3 regions of the Streptomyces sp. NPDC002868 genome follow, and region 1 is predicted to be linked to each of the others. Evidence: predicted binding sites of a transcription regulator. Region 1 holds the regulator's gene; each other region holds the start of a gene.

Region 1 (3,274 bases):
CCAGCACGTCGCGTTGGGCGCGTACGAACGCCGCGTCGACGACCGCCCCGTGCCCCGGCACGTACACCGCGTCCTCGCCGCCCAGGGACAGCAGCCGGTCCAGCGCCGCCGGCCAGCGGGACGGGATCGCGTCCGGGCCCGCCTGCGGTTCGCCCGACTCCTCCACCAGGTCGCCGCAGAACACCACCTCCGGGCTGCCCGGCACCAGGACCGCCAGATCGTGGCCCGAATGTCCTGGGCCCACATTCGCCAGCAGTACCTGGCGGCCGCCCAGCTCCAGCGTCCACTCCCCGCTCACCATGTGGTGCGGCACCACCAGCACGTCGACCGCCTGGGCCGCGTCGTCTTCGGCTACCCCGTGGCGTACCGCCGAGCCGCGGATCCCGTCCCGCTCCCGCTTCATCAGATCGGCCACACCGACCGCGCCGTACACTTGCGCCCCCGCGAACGCCGCCGTCCCCAGCACATGGTCGAAGTGGGGGTGGCTCAGTGCGATATGCGTCACCCGGCGGCCGCCCAGCAGCGCCTGCGCCTGGGTGCGGAGCTCGGCGCCCTCGCGGAGTGTGGAGCCCGTGTCGTACATGAGGACACCGCTGTCACCGGCGATCAGACCCACAGTCGCGTCCCAGACCGGCATCCGTCGGCGGCCCACCCCGTCGGCCAGCCGCTCCCAGCCGAACTCTTCCCAACTGACGTCCATACCGGGACGCTATAGGCAACGACCAGCGATGTCGCACGGTAGCGTGGTCGGCCGCCCTTGCTAGGGGCGTACCCCACGGCCGTACACTGGCACGGTGAAAGGCTGGCACTCGTATGCATCGAGTGCCAAGCAGTCGCCCAGGGACCACAGCTGGAGGTGTGCGCGGTGCTCAGTGAACGCAGACTCGAGGTGCTGCGCGCCATCGTCCAGGACTATGTCGGCACCGAGGAGCCCGTCGGCTCCAAGGCGCTCACCGAGCGTCATAAGCTCGGCGTCTCGCCGGCCACTGTCCGCAACGACATGGCGGTGCTGGAGGAGGAAGGGTTCATCGCCCAGCCGCACACCAGCGCCGGACGCATCCCGACGGACAAGGGCTACCGGCTCTTCGTCGACAAGCTGGCGGGCGTCAAGCCGCTGTCGTCGCCCGAGCGCCGCGCCATCCAGAACTTCCTGGACGGAGCCGTCGACCTCGACGACGTCGTGGGCCGTACGGTACGGCTGCTGGCGCAGCTGACCCGGCAGGTCGCCGTCGTCCAGTACCCCTCGCTGACCCGGTCCACCGTCCGGCACGTGGAGCTCCTCTCCCTCGCGCCCGCCCGGCTGATGCTGGTGCTGATCACGGACACCGGACGGGTCGAGCAGCGCATGATCGACTGCCCCGCGCCGTTCAGTGACACCTCGCTCGCGGACCTGCGGGCCCGGCTCAACAGCCGGGTCGTCGGGCGCCGCTTCGCGGATGTGCCGCAGCTGGTGCAGGATCTTCCCGATTCCTTCGAGGCGGAGGACCGAGGGACCGTCTCCACGGTGCTCTCGACCCTGCTCGAAACCCTGGTCGAGGAGACCGAGGAGCGTCTGGTGATCGGCGGCACCGCCAATCTGACGCGCTTCGGGCACGACTTCCCGCTGACGATCAGGCCGGTGCTGGAGGCGCTCGAGGAGCATGTGGTGCTCCTCAAGCTGCTCGGCGAGGCCAAGGAATCGGGCGGTATGGGCATGACCGTACGGATCGGTCACGAGAACGCCCATGAAGGCCTCAACTCCACGTCCGTGGTCGCGGTCGGCTACGGTTCGGGCGACGAGGCAGTTGCCAAACTCGGCGTGGTCGGACCGACCCGCATGGACTACCCCGGAACGATGGGAGCGGTACGCGCAGTGGCACGTTACGTCGGACAGATCCTGGCGGAGTCGTAAGTGGCCACGGACTACTACGCCGTACTCGGCGTGCGCCGCGACGCATCGCAGGACGAGATCAAGAAGGCCTTCCGCCGCCTTGCGCGCGAACTCCACCCGGATGTGAATCCGGACCCGAAGACGCAGGAGCGCTTCAAGGAGATCAACGCCGCCTACGAGGTGCTGTCGGACCCGCAGAAGAAGCAGGTCTACGACCTCGGCGGGGACCCGCTTTCGCAGGCGGGCGGCGGAGGCGCGGGCGGCTTCGGAGCCGGTGGCTTCGGGAACTTCTCGGACATCATGGACGCGTTCTTCGGTACGGCGTCGCAGCGCGGGCCGAGGTCGCGTACGCGGCGCGGCCAGGACGCGATGATCCGGCTGGAGATCGACCTCAACGAGGCGGCCTTCGGTACGACCAAGGACATCCAGGTCGACACGGCGGTCGTCTGCACGACGTGCTCGGGCGAGGGCGCGGCGCCGGGTACCTCGGCGCAGACCTGCGACATGTGCCGCGGCCGCGGTGAGGTCTCGCAGGTGACGCGGTCCTTCCTGGGCCAGGTCATGACGTCGCGGCCGTGCCCGCAGTGCCAGGGCTTCGGCACGGTCGTGCCGACGCCGTGCCCGGAGTGCGCCGGCGACGGCCGTATCCGGTCCCGTCGCACGCTGACCGTGAAGATCCCGGCCGGCGTCGACAACGGCACGCGCATCCAGCTCGCCGGTGAGGGCGAGGTCGGCCCCGGCGGCGGCCCCGCGGGTGATCTGTACGTCGAGATCCACGAGCTGCCGCACCCGGTCTTCCAGCGGCGCGGCGACGATCTGCACTGCACGGTGACCATCCCGATGACGGCGGCGGCGCTGGGCACGAAGTGCCCGCTGGAGACGCTGGACGGCGTGGAGGACGTCGACATCCGCCCGGGCACGCAGTCGGGGCAGTCGATCCCGCTGCACGGGCGCGGCATCACGCACCTGCGGGGCGGGGGCCGCGGCGACCTGATCGTGCACGTCGAGGTGATGACCCCGTCGAAGCTGGACGCGGATCAGGAGCGGCTGCTGCGGGACCTGGCGAAGCTGCGCGGGGAGGAGCGGCCGACGGGCCAGTTCCAGCCGGGCCAGCAGGGCCTGTTCTCCCGCCTGAAGGACGCCTTCAACGGCCGGTAGGCGGAGTCACCGGGCTCGCGGTTGCCGTGGGCCCGGGGACGTTCGTGGGAGTCAACCAGGTTCGTGGTCGCCGTGAGCCATGGGGCGTTGGTGGTTGCTGTCGGTGGTGCGTTTCGCGGGCGAGCCCCCAAGCTGCCCGGTTAACGAACGGAACGCCGGATTCGGTGGTGCGGGAGTGACATGGCACCATGCCTGCATGTCCTCCGCACTGGCCGATCTTTGCCGTTATCCGATCGTGCAGGCCCC
Region 2 (3,274 bases), on a different contig from region 1:
CAGCGGGGCCTCCAGCGCGAGCCTCACGGCGTTGGCGCCGGTCGCCTCGTCACCCTCGAGGTCGAGCTTCTCGAAGACCGAGGAAGCCTGGAGCAGGGCCACGCCACCACCGGCGACGATGCCCTCCTCGACGGCGGCCTTGGCGTTGCGCACCGCGTCCTCGATGCGGTGCTTGCGCTCCTTGAGCTCGACCTCGGTCGCGGCGCCGGCCTTGATGACGGCCACGCCGCCGGCCAGCTTCGCGAGGCGCTCCTGGAGCTTCTCGCGGTCGTAGTCCGAGTCGCTGTTCTCGATCTCGGCACGGATCTGGTTCACGCGACCGGCAACCTGGTCGCTCTCACCGGCACCGTCGACGATCGTGGTCTCGTCCTTGGTGATGACGACCTTGCGGGCGCGGCCCAGCAGGTCCAGGCCGGCGTTCTCGAGCTTGAGGCCGACCTCCTCGGAGATGACCGTGCCACCGGTGAGGATGGCGATGTCGTTCAGCATCGCCTTGCGGCGGTCGCCGAAGCCCGGAGCCTTGACGGCAACGGACTTGAAGGTGCCGCGGATCTTGTTGACGACCAGGGTCGACAGGGCCTCGCCCTCGACGTCCTCGGCGATGATCAGCAGCGGCTTGCCCGACTGCATGACCTTCTCCAGCAGCGGAAGGAGGTCCTTCACGTTGCTGACCTTGGAGTTGACGATCAGGATGTACGGGTCGTCGAGCGACGCCTCCATACGCTCCATGTCGGTGGCGAAGTACGCCGAGATGTAGCCCTTGTCGAAGCGCATACCCTCGGTGAGCTCCAGCTCCAGACCGAAGGTCTGGGACTCCTCGACGGTGATGACGCCTTCCTTGCCGACCTTGTCCATGGCCTCGGCGATGAGCTCGCCGATCTGGGTGTCGGCGGCGGAGATGGAGGCCGTCGAAGCGATCTGCTCCTTGGTCTCCACGTCCTTGGCCTGCTCGAGCAGGGCGCCGGAGACGGCCTCGACGGCCTTCTCGATGCCGCGCTTGAGGGCCATGGGGTTGGCGCCGGCCGCCACGTTGCGCAGGCCCTCGCGGACGAGCGCCTGGGCGAGGACGGTCGCGGTGGTCGTACCGTCACCGGCGACGTCGTCCGTCTTCTTGGCGACTTCCTTGACCAGCTCGGCGCCGATCTTCTCGTACGGGTCCTCGAGCTCGATCTCCTTGGCGATGGAAACACCATCGTTGGTGATCGTGGGGGCGCCCCACTTCTTCTCGAGGACGACGTTCCGGCCCTTGGGGCCAAGGGTGACCTTGACGGCGTCGGCGAGCTGGTTCATCCCGCGCTCGAGACCGCGCCGTGCCTCCTCGTCGAACGCGATGATCTTGGCCATGTGAAGTGGTCCTCCCGGACTGGGGTGGATTCTCCGGACCGCGCTGGCGCCCGCGACGGACGGCCTGCAAGCCCTGTGGTTCCTTGCCCCACCTGGCCTGCGGACCTCACCGGCCCGGTCCTCGTTGTCACTCTCACTGTCAGAGTGCTAACGCAATGATTAGCACTCGACCCCCGAGAGTGCAAGCGCCTTCGAAGAAGCCTCGACGAGGGGTGGTGGTCGGTGGGGGCACCTCCCAGCGGTAGTTGGGGGAGGGAGGGCGCAGCGGCTTCGAAGGAGCCTCGACGCGAGGGCGCAGACGCACGAGGGGCCCGCATCCCTCGTGGGATGCGGGCCCCTCGGCGTGAGTGCGTCGGTGGCCGATCGCGCCGAGATCAGACGGCGAGCTTGACCATGTCCGCCTGCGGACCCTTCTGGCCCTGCGAGATCTCGAATTCAACTCGCTGACCCTCTTCAAGGGTGCGGTACCCGTCCATCTGGATCGCGCTGTAGTGGACGAAAACATCCGCACCACCGTCGACCGCGATGAAGCCGTACCCCTTCTCCGCGTTGAACCACTTGACGGTGCCCTGAGCCATGCCTAACTCCCCTATTACTGGCCCTTGCGCAGGACCGCACTTCGCGGACCCGGGTCAGACCTCCACCCCATGGGTGTGCGCCGGAACGCGTCGACCGCGGCTGAATGTATCTGTCCAACTGCCGTCTGCAACAGGTCAATCGGACGAGAAATCTGCGCAAGCCCGAACGGATAATTCATGTGAATTCTGTGAATTCCGGGGCAAGTCGGGCCCGACAAAAGGCGCCTACGCGACAATTCGATCGACCACTTTGGCTGACTCTTGTCGCGCGGCGACGCATTCTCATATGCGTCCGGCACAAGCAGCGGAGGGGGCTTCCCAAAGCCTACCGCGCTCAACCCTATGGAATTGCCCCCTCCGCTTCTCTTGCGGAGGGGGCAATAGCGGTAACTCTGCGAAGTCAGCAGCCGCCGGCGACAGCCGGAATGATCGAGACGCCCGCGCCGTCCGGTGTCGCGGTCTCCAGACCCTGTTCGAAACGGACGTCGTCGTCGTTCACGTACACGTTGACGAAGCGGCGCAGCTTGCCCTGGTCGTCCAGGACACGCGCGGCGATGCCGGTGTGGTTCTTCTCCAGGTCGGCGATCACCTCGGAGAGGGTCGCGCCCTGAGCCGAAACCTCGGCCTGGCCGCCCGTATACGTACGGAGAATGGTGGGAATGCGGACGTTGACGCTCATGCTGCGTGCCTTCCTTGAGTCTCGGGTGGTCGGTCAGCCGGCCAGGCCGGCGTCGCGAAACGCGTCCAGGCTCGGGCGGATCGTCGCGGTCGGGCCGGTCGTCGGCGCCACCGCGTCCAGCGTCTTGAGACCGTCACCGGTGTTGAGGACGACGGTGGTGAGCGCCGGGTCGAGCACGCCCTCCTCGATCAGCTTCCTCGTGACACCCACGGTCACGCCACCCGCGGTCTCCGCAAAGATGCCTTCCGTACGGGCGAGCAGCTTGATGGCGTCGACGATCTGATCGTCGTTGACGTCCTCGACCGCCCCGCCGGTGCGGCGCGCGATGTCCAGCACGTAGGGGCCGTCCGCCGGGTTGCCGATCGCCAGCGACTTGGCGATGGTGTCCGGCTTCTGCGGGCGTACGACGTCATGCCCCGCCTTGAAGGCCGTCGACACCGGCGAGCAGCCCTCCGCCTGGGCACCGAAGATCTTGTACGGCTTGTCCTCGACCAGACCGAGCTTGATCAGCTCCTGCAGCCCCTTGTCGATCTTCGTGAGCTGCGAGCCCGAGGCGATCGGGACCACGATCTGGTCGGGCAGCCGCCAGCCGAGCTGCTCGCAGATCTCGTACGCCAGCGTCTTGGAGCCCTCGCCGTAGTACGGGCGGAGGTTGACGTTGACGAAGCCCCAG
Region 3 (3,274 bases), on a different contig from region 1:
GCGGCCGAGCCCCCGAAACCTGCCGCCGGCGCGAACGCCGCCCGGGGCAAGGCGAAGCGGCCCGGCCCGGCCGGTGCGCTCTCCGCGTATGTGGAGAAGGTCAAGCGCACCCAGGCCGAACGGGCCGCCGCCGCCAAGAAGTGGGGTCTGGCCAACATCCCGCTCGCCGCGCCCCAGCCCCCCGCCACCAAACCGAAGATCACCACCCGCAAGGGCTTCGAGGTCGAGGACGGTGAGTCCTTGCCACCCGTCTTCACGACCGTGCCGGTCAAGGAGAAGATCGTCTTCCTGACGATCGACGACGGTTCGGAGAAGGACCCCGCCCTGCTCCAGATGATGAGCGAGCTCCAGATCCCGTACAGCGCCTTCCTCAGCGACTACGTGATCAACGACAACTACGGCTACTTCGAGCAGATGCAGGACCGCGGCGTCTCGCTGCACAACCACACCCTCAACCACCGCTATATGCCCGGCCTTTCGTACGACGAGCAGGAGCACGAGATCTGCGACCAGCAGACCAAGCTCGAGAAGCGGTACGGCAAACGGCCGTCGCTCTTCCGCCCGCCTTACGGCAACTACAACAAGAAGACCCTGCGCGCCGCCCAGTCGTGCGGGGTGAAAGCCGTGCCCCTGTGGGCCGCCGAGGCGTTTCCCGATCACATGGAGTGGCGGGAGTGGGACCAGGATCTGCACCCCGGCGACATCATCCTCACGCACTTCCGCGGCAGCGAGGACTGGGAGGGCACCATGCCCGACATGATCCGGCGGGTCATGAAGACGGTCACCGACAGGGGCTACGCCGTGGCAAAGCTGGAGGACTACGTATGACGCAGGCGCACCGGCTGCTGGCCGGACTGCTGGCGGCCGGTGCGCTTTTCACCGCGGGGTGCGCACAGTCGGTGGACCCGATCGAGCGGCTCGGGCGCAAGGCCGCGAAGCAGGTCACGCCGGGCGTGGGCGCGCCGGGGGCCGCCCACCGGCGGTGGGGGCTGGCCCGGCCGCTGGCCGCCGCGCCGAAGCCGCCCGCACGCCGGCTCTCGGCGCCGCCCGTGGTGGACCGGGTGCCCACCCGCGACAAGGTCGTCTTCCTCACCTTCGACGAGCGCGCGGCGCGCGATCCGCGGTTCGTACGGATGGCGGGCGAGCTGAAGTTACCGGTCAGCGTGTTCCGCACGGCCCGGCATCCGGACCTGCGCATGCTCTCGTACGAGGGACAGCGCGCCGAGATCTGCGGACACCATGAGGTCCGCCTCTTCCGCCCGCCGCGCGGCGCGTACAACGAGGACACGCTGCGGGCGGCGGCCGACTGCGGGGTCCGCGCGGTGGTCCTGGGGCGGGAGTACACGGAGGGCGAACAGTTGCGGCCCGGTGAGATCGTGAGGGCGGATGCCCGAACGGCAGCACGGCTGCTGCGCCGTATCGAGAAGCAGGGATACGCGGTGGCGCGCCTGGAGGACTACATCTGAGCCCTCGTGCCGGGGGGCGTGGGCCTGCGGAACCAATGGGTCGGGGGCGACGTTCTCCGTACCGGGATCAGTGCGGCGCGCGCCGTTGATTGGCACTCCGCTTGACCGAGTGCTAATCGCAGTCATAGTCTCGGGTCTGGCACTCCCCACTGGAGAGTGCCAACACAGCGACGGGCAGGTCCGGCACCCGCGACGACGGATCCACCTGGTCGCCACCTCAGACAGTTAGCCCCGTGAGATCTCCGAAGGGGGAGGTCGGATCGTGACGACCGCCAGCTCCAAGGTTGCCATCAAGCCGCTCGAGGACCGCATTGTGGTCCAGCCGCTCGACGCCGAGCAGACCACGGCCTCTGGCCTGGTCATCCCGGACACCGCGAAGGAGAAGCCCCAGGAGGGCGTCGTCCTCGCTGTGGGCCCGGGTCGCTTCGAGAACGGCGAGCGTCTGCCGCTCGACGTCAAGACCGGCGACGTCGTGCTGTACAGCAAGTACGGCGGCACCGAAGTCAAGTACAACGGCGAGGAGTACCTCGTCCTCTCGGCTCGCGACGTACTCGCGATCATCGAGAAGTAGGTCGGGGGTCTGGGGGTCGCCCCCCAGAGGACTCCGCACCCGAAGTTGTTTGATCTGCGCCCCTGGCCCCCGCACTGATGTAGCCGGGAGGTCAGGGGCGCAGTTCGTTTGAGAGGACAGAGAAGCTCCCATGGCGAAGATCCTGAAGTTCGACGAGGACGCCCGTCGCGCCCTCGAGCGCGGCGTCAACAAGCTTGCCGACACGGTCAAGGTGACGATCGGCCCCCGCGGCCGCAACGTCGTCATCGACAAGAAGTTCGGCGCCCCCACCATCACCAACGACGGTGTCACGATCGCCCGTGAGGTCGAGCTCGACGACCCGTACGAGAACCTCGGCGCCCAGCTGGTGAAGGAGGTGGCGACCAAGACCAACGACATCGCGGGTGACGGCACCACCACCGCCACCGTGCTGGCCCAGGCGCTGGTCCGCGAGGGCCTGCGCAACGTCGCAGCCGGCGCGTCCCCGGCCGCCCTGAAGAAGGGCATCGACGCCGCGGTCAGGGCCGTGTCCGAGGAACTCCTCGCGACCGCCCGCCCGATCGAGGACAAGGCCGACATCGCCGCCGTCGCCGCGCTCTCCGCGCAGGACCAGCAGGTCGGCCAGCTCATCGCCGAGGCGATGGACAAGGTCGGCAAGGACGGTGTCATCACCGTCGAGGAGTCCAACGCCTTCGGCCTGGAGCTCGACTTCACCGAGGGCATGGCCTTCGACAAGGGCTACCTGTCGCCGTACATGGTGAGCGACCAGGAGCGTATGGAGGCCGTCCTCGACGACCCGTACATCCTGATCCACCAGGGCAAGATCGCCTCCATCCAGGACCTGCTGCCGCTGCTGGAGAAGATCATCCAGGCGGGTGGCTCCAAGCCGCTGCTGATCATCGCCGAGGACGTCGAGGGCGAGGCCCTGTCGACCCTGGTCGTGAACAAGATCCGCGGCACCTTCAACGCGGTGGCCGTCAAGGCCCCCGGCTTCGGCGACCGCCGCAAGGCGATGCTCGGCGACATGGCCGCCCTCACGGGTGCCACCGTCATCGCCGAGGAGGTCGGCCTCAAGCTCGACCAGGCCGGTCTGGACGTGCTGGGCACCGCCCGCCGCGTGACCGTCTCCAAGGACGACACCGTCATCGTCGACGGTGGCGGCAACCACGAGGACGTCGTCGGCCGTATCAACCAGATCAAGGCCGAGATCGAGTCCACGGACTCCGACTGGGACCGCGAGAAGCTCCAGGAGCGCCTC

The links. Region 1 encodes HrcA, which represses chaperone genes, less so after heat shock. Its sites were predicted from a motif close to TTNGCACTCNGNNNNNCNGAGTGCNAA; they were not measured.
Region 2: the regulator HrcA is predicted to act here: its motif matches at 1,469-1,495, upstream of groL (chaperonin GroEL).
Region 3: the regulator HrcA is predicted to act here: its motif matches at 1,556-1,582, upstream of groES (co-chaperone GroES).

The regions. Positions count from the first base shown of each region.
Region 1 covers NZ_JBVHDR010000014.1:158,579-161,852, reverse strand. The annotation lists gene ACZ3H8_RS33170 (MBL fold metallo-hydrolase) at 1-700, opposite strand, end outside; gene hrcA (heat-inducible transcriptional repressor HrcA) at 866-1,891, shown strand; gene dnaJ (molecular chaperone DnaJ) at 1,892-3,028, shown strand; gene ACZ3H8_RS33155 (nitronate monooxygenase) at 3,225-3,274, shown strand, end outside.
Region 2 covers NZ_JBVHDR010000009.1:149,544-152,817, reverse strand. The annotation lists gene groL (chaperonin GroEL) at 1-1,344, opposite strand, end outside; gene ACZ3H8_RS25975 (cold-shock protein) at 1,719-1,922, opposite strand; gene ACZ3H8_RS25970 (MoaD/ThiS family protein) at 2,323-2,601, opposite strand; gene thrC (threonine synthase) at 2,635-3,274, opposite strand, start outside.
Region 3 covers NZ_JBVHDR010000002.1:793,667-796,940, reverse strand. The annotation lists gene ACZ3H8_RS09520 (polysaccharide deacetylase family protein) at 1-828, shown strand, start outside; gene ACZ3H8_RS09515 (polysaccharide deacetylase family protein) at 825-1,466, shown strand; gene groES (co-chaperone GroES) at 1,729-2,037, shown strand; gene groL (chaperonin GroEL) at 2,168-3,274, shown strand, end outside.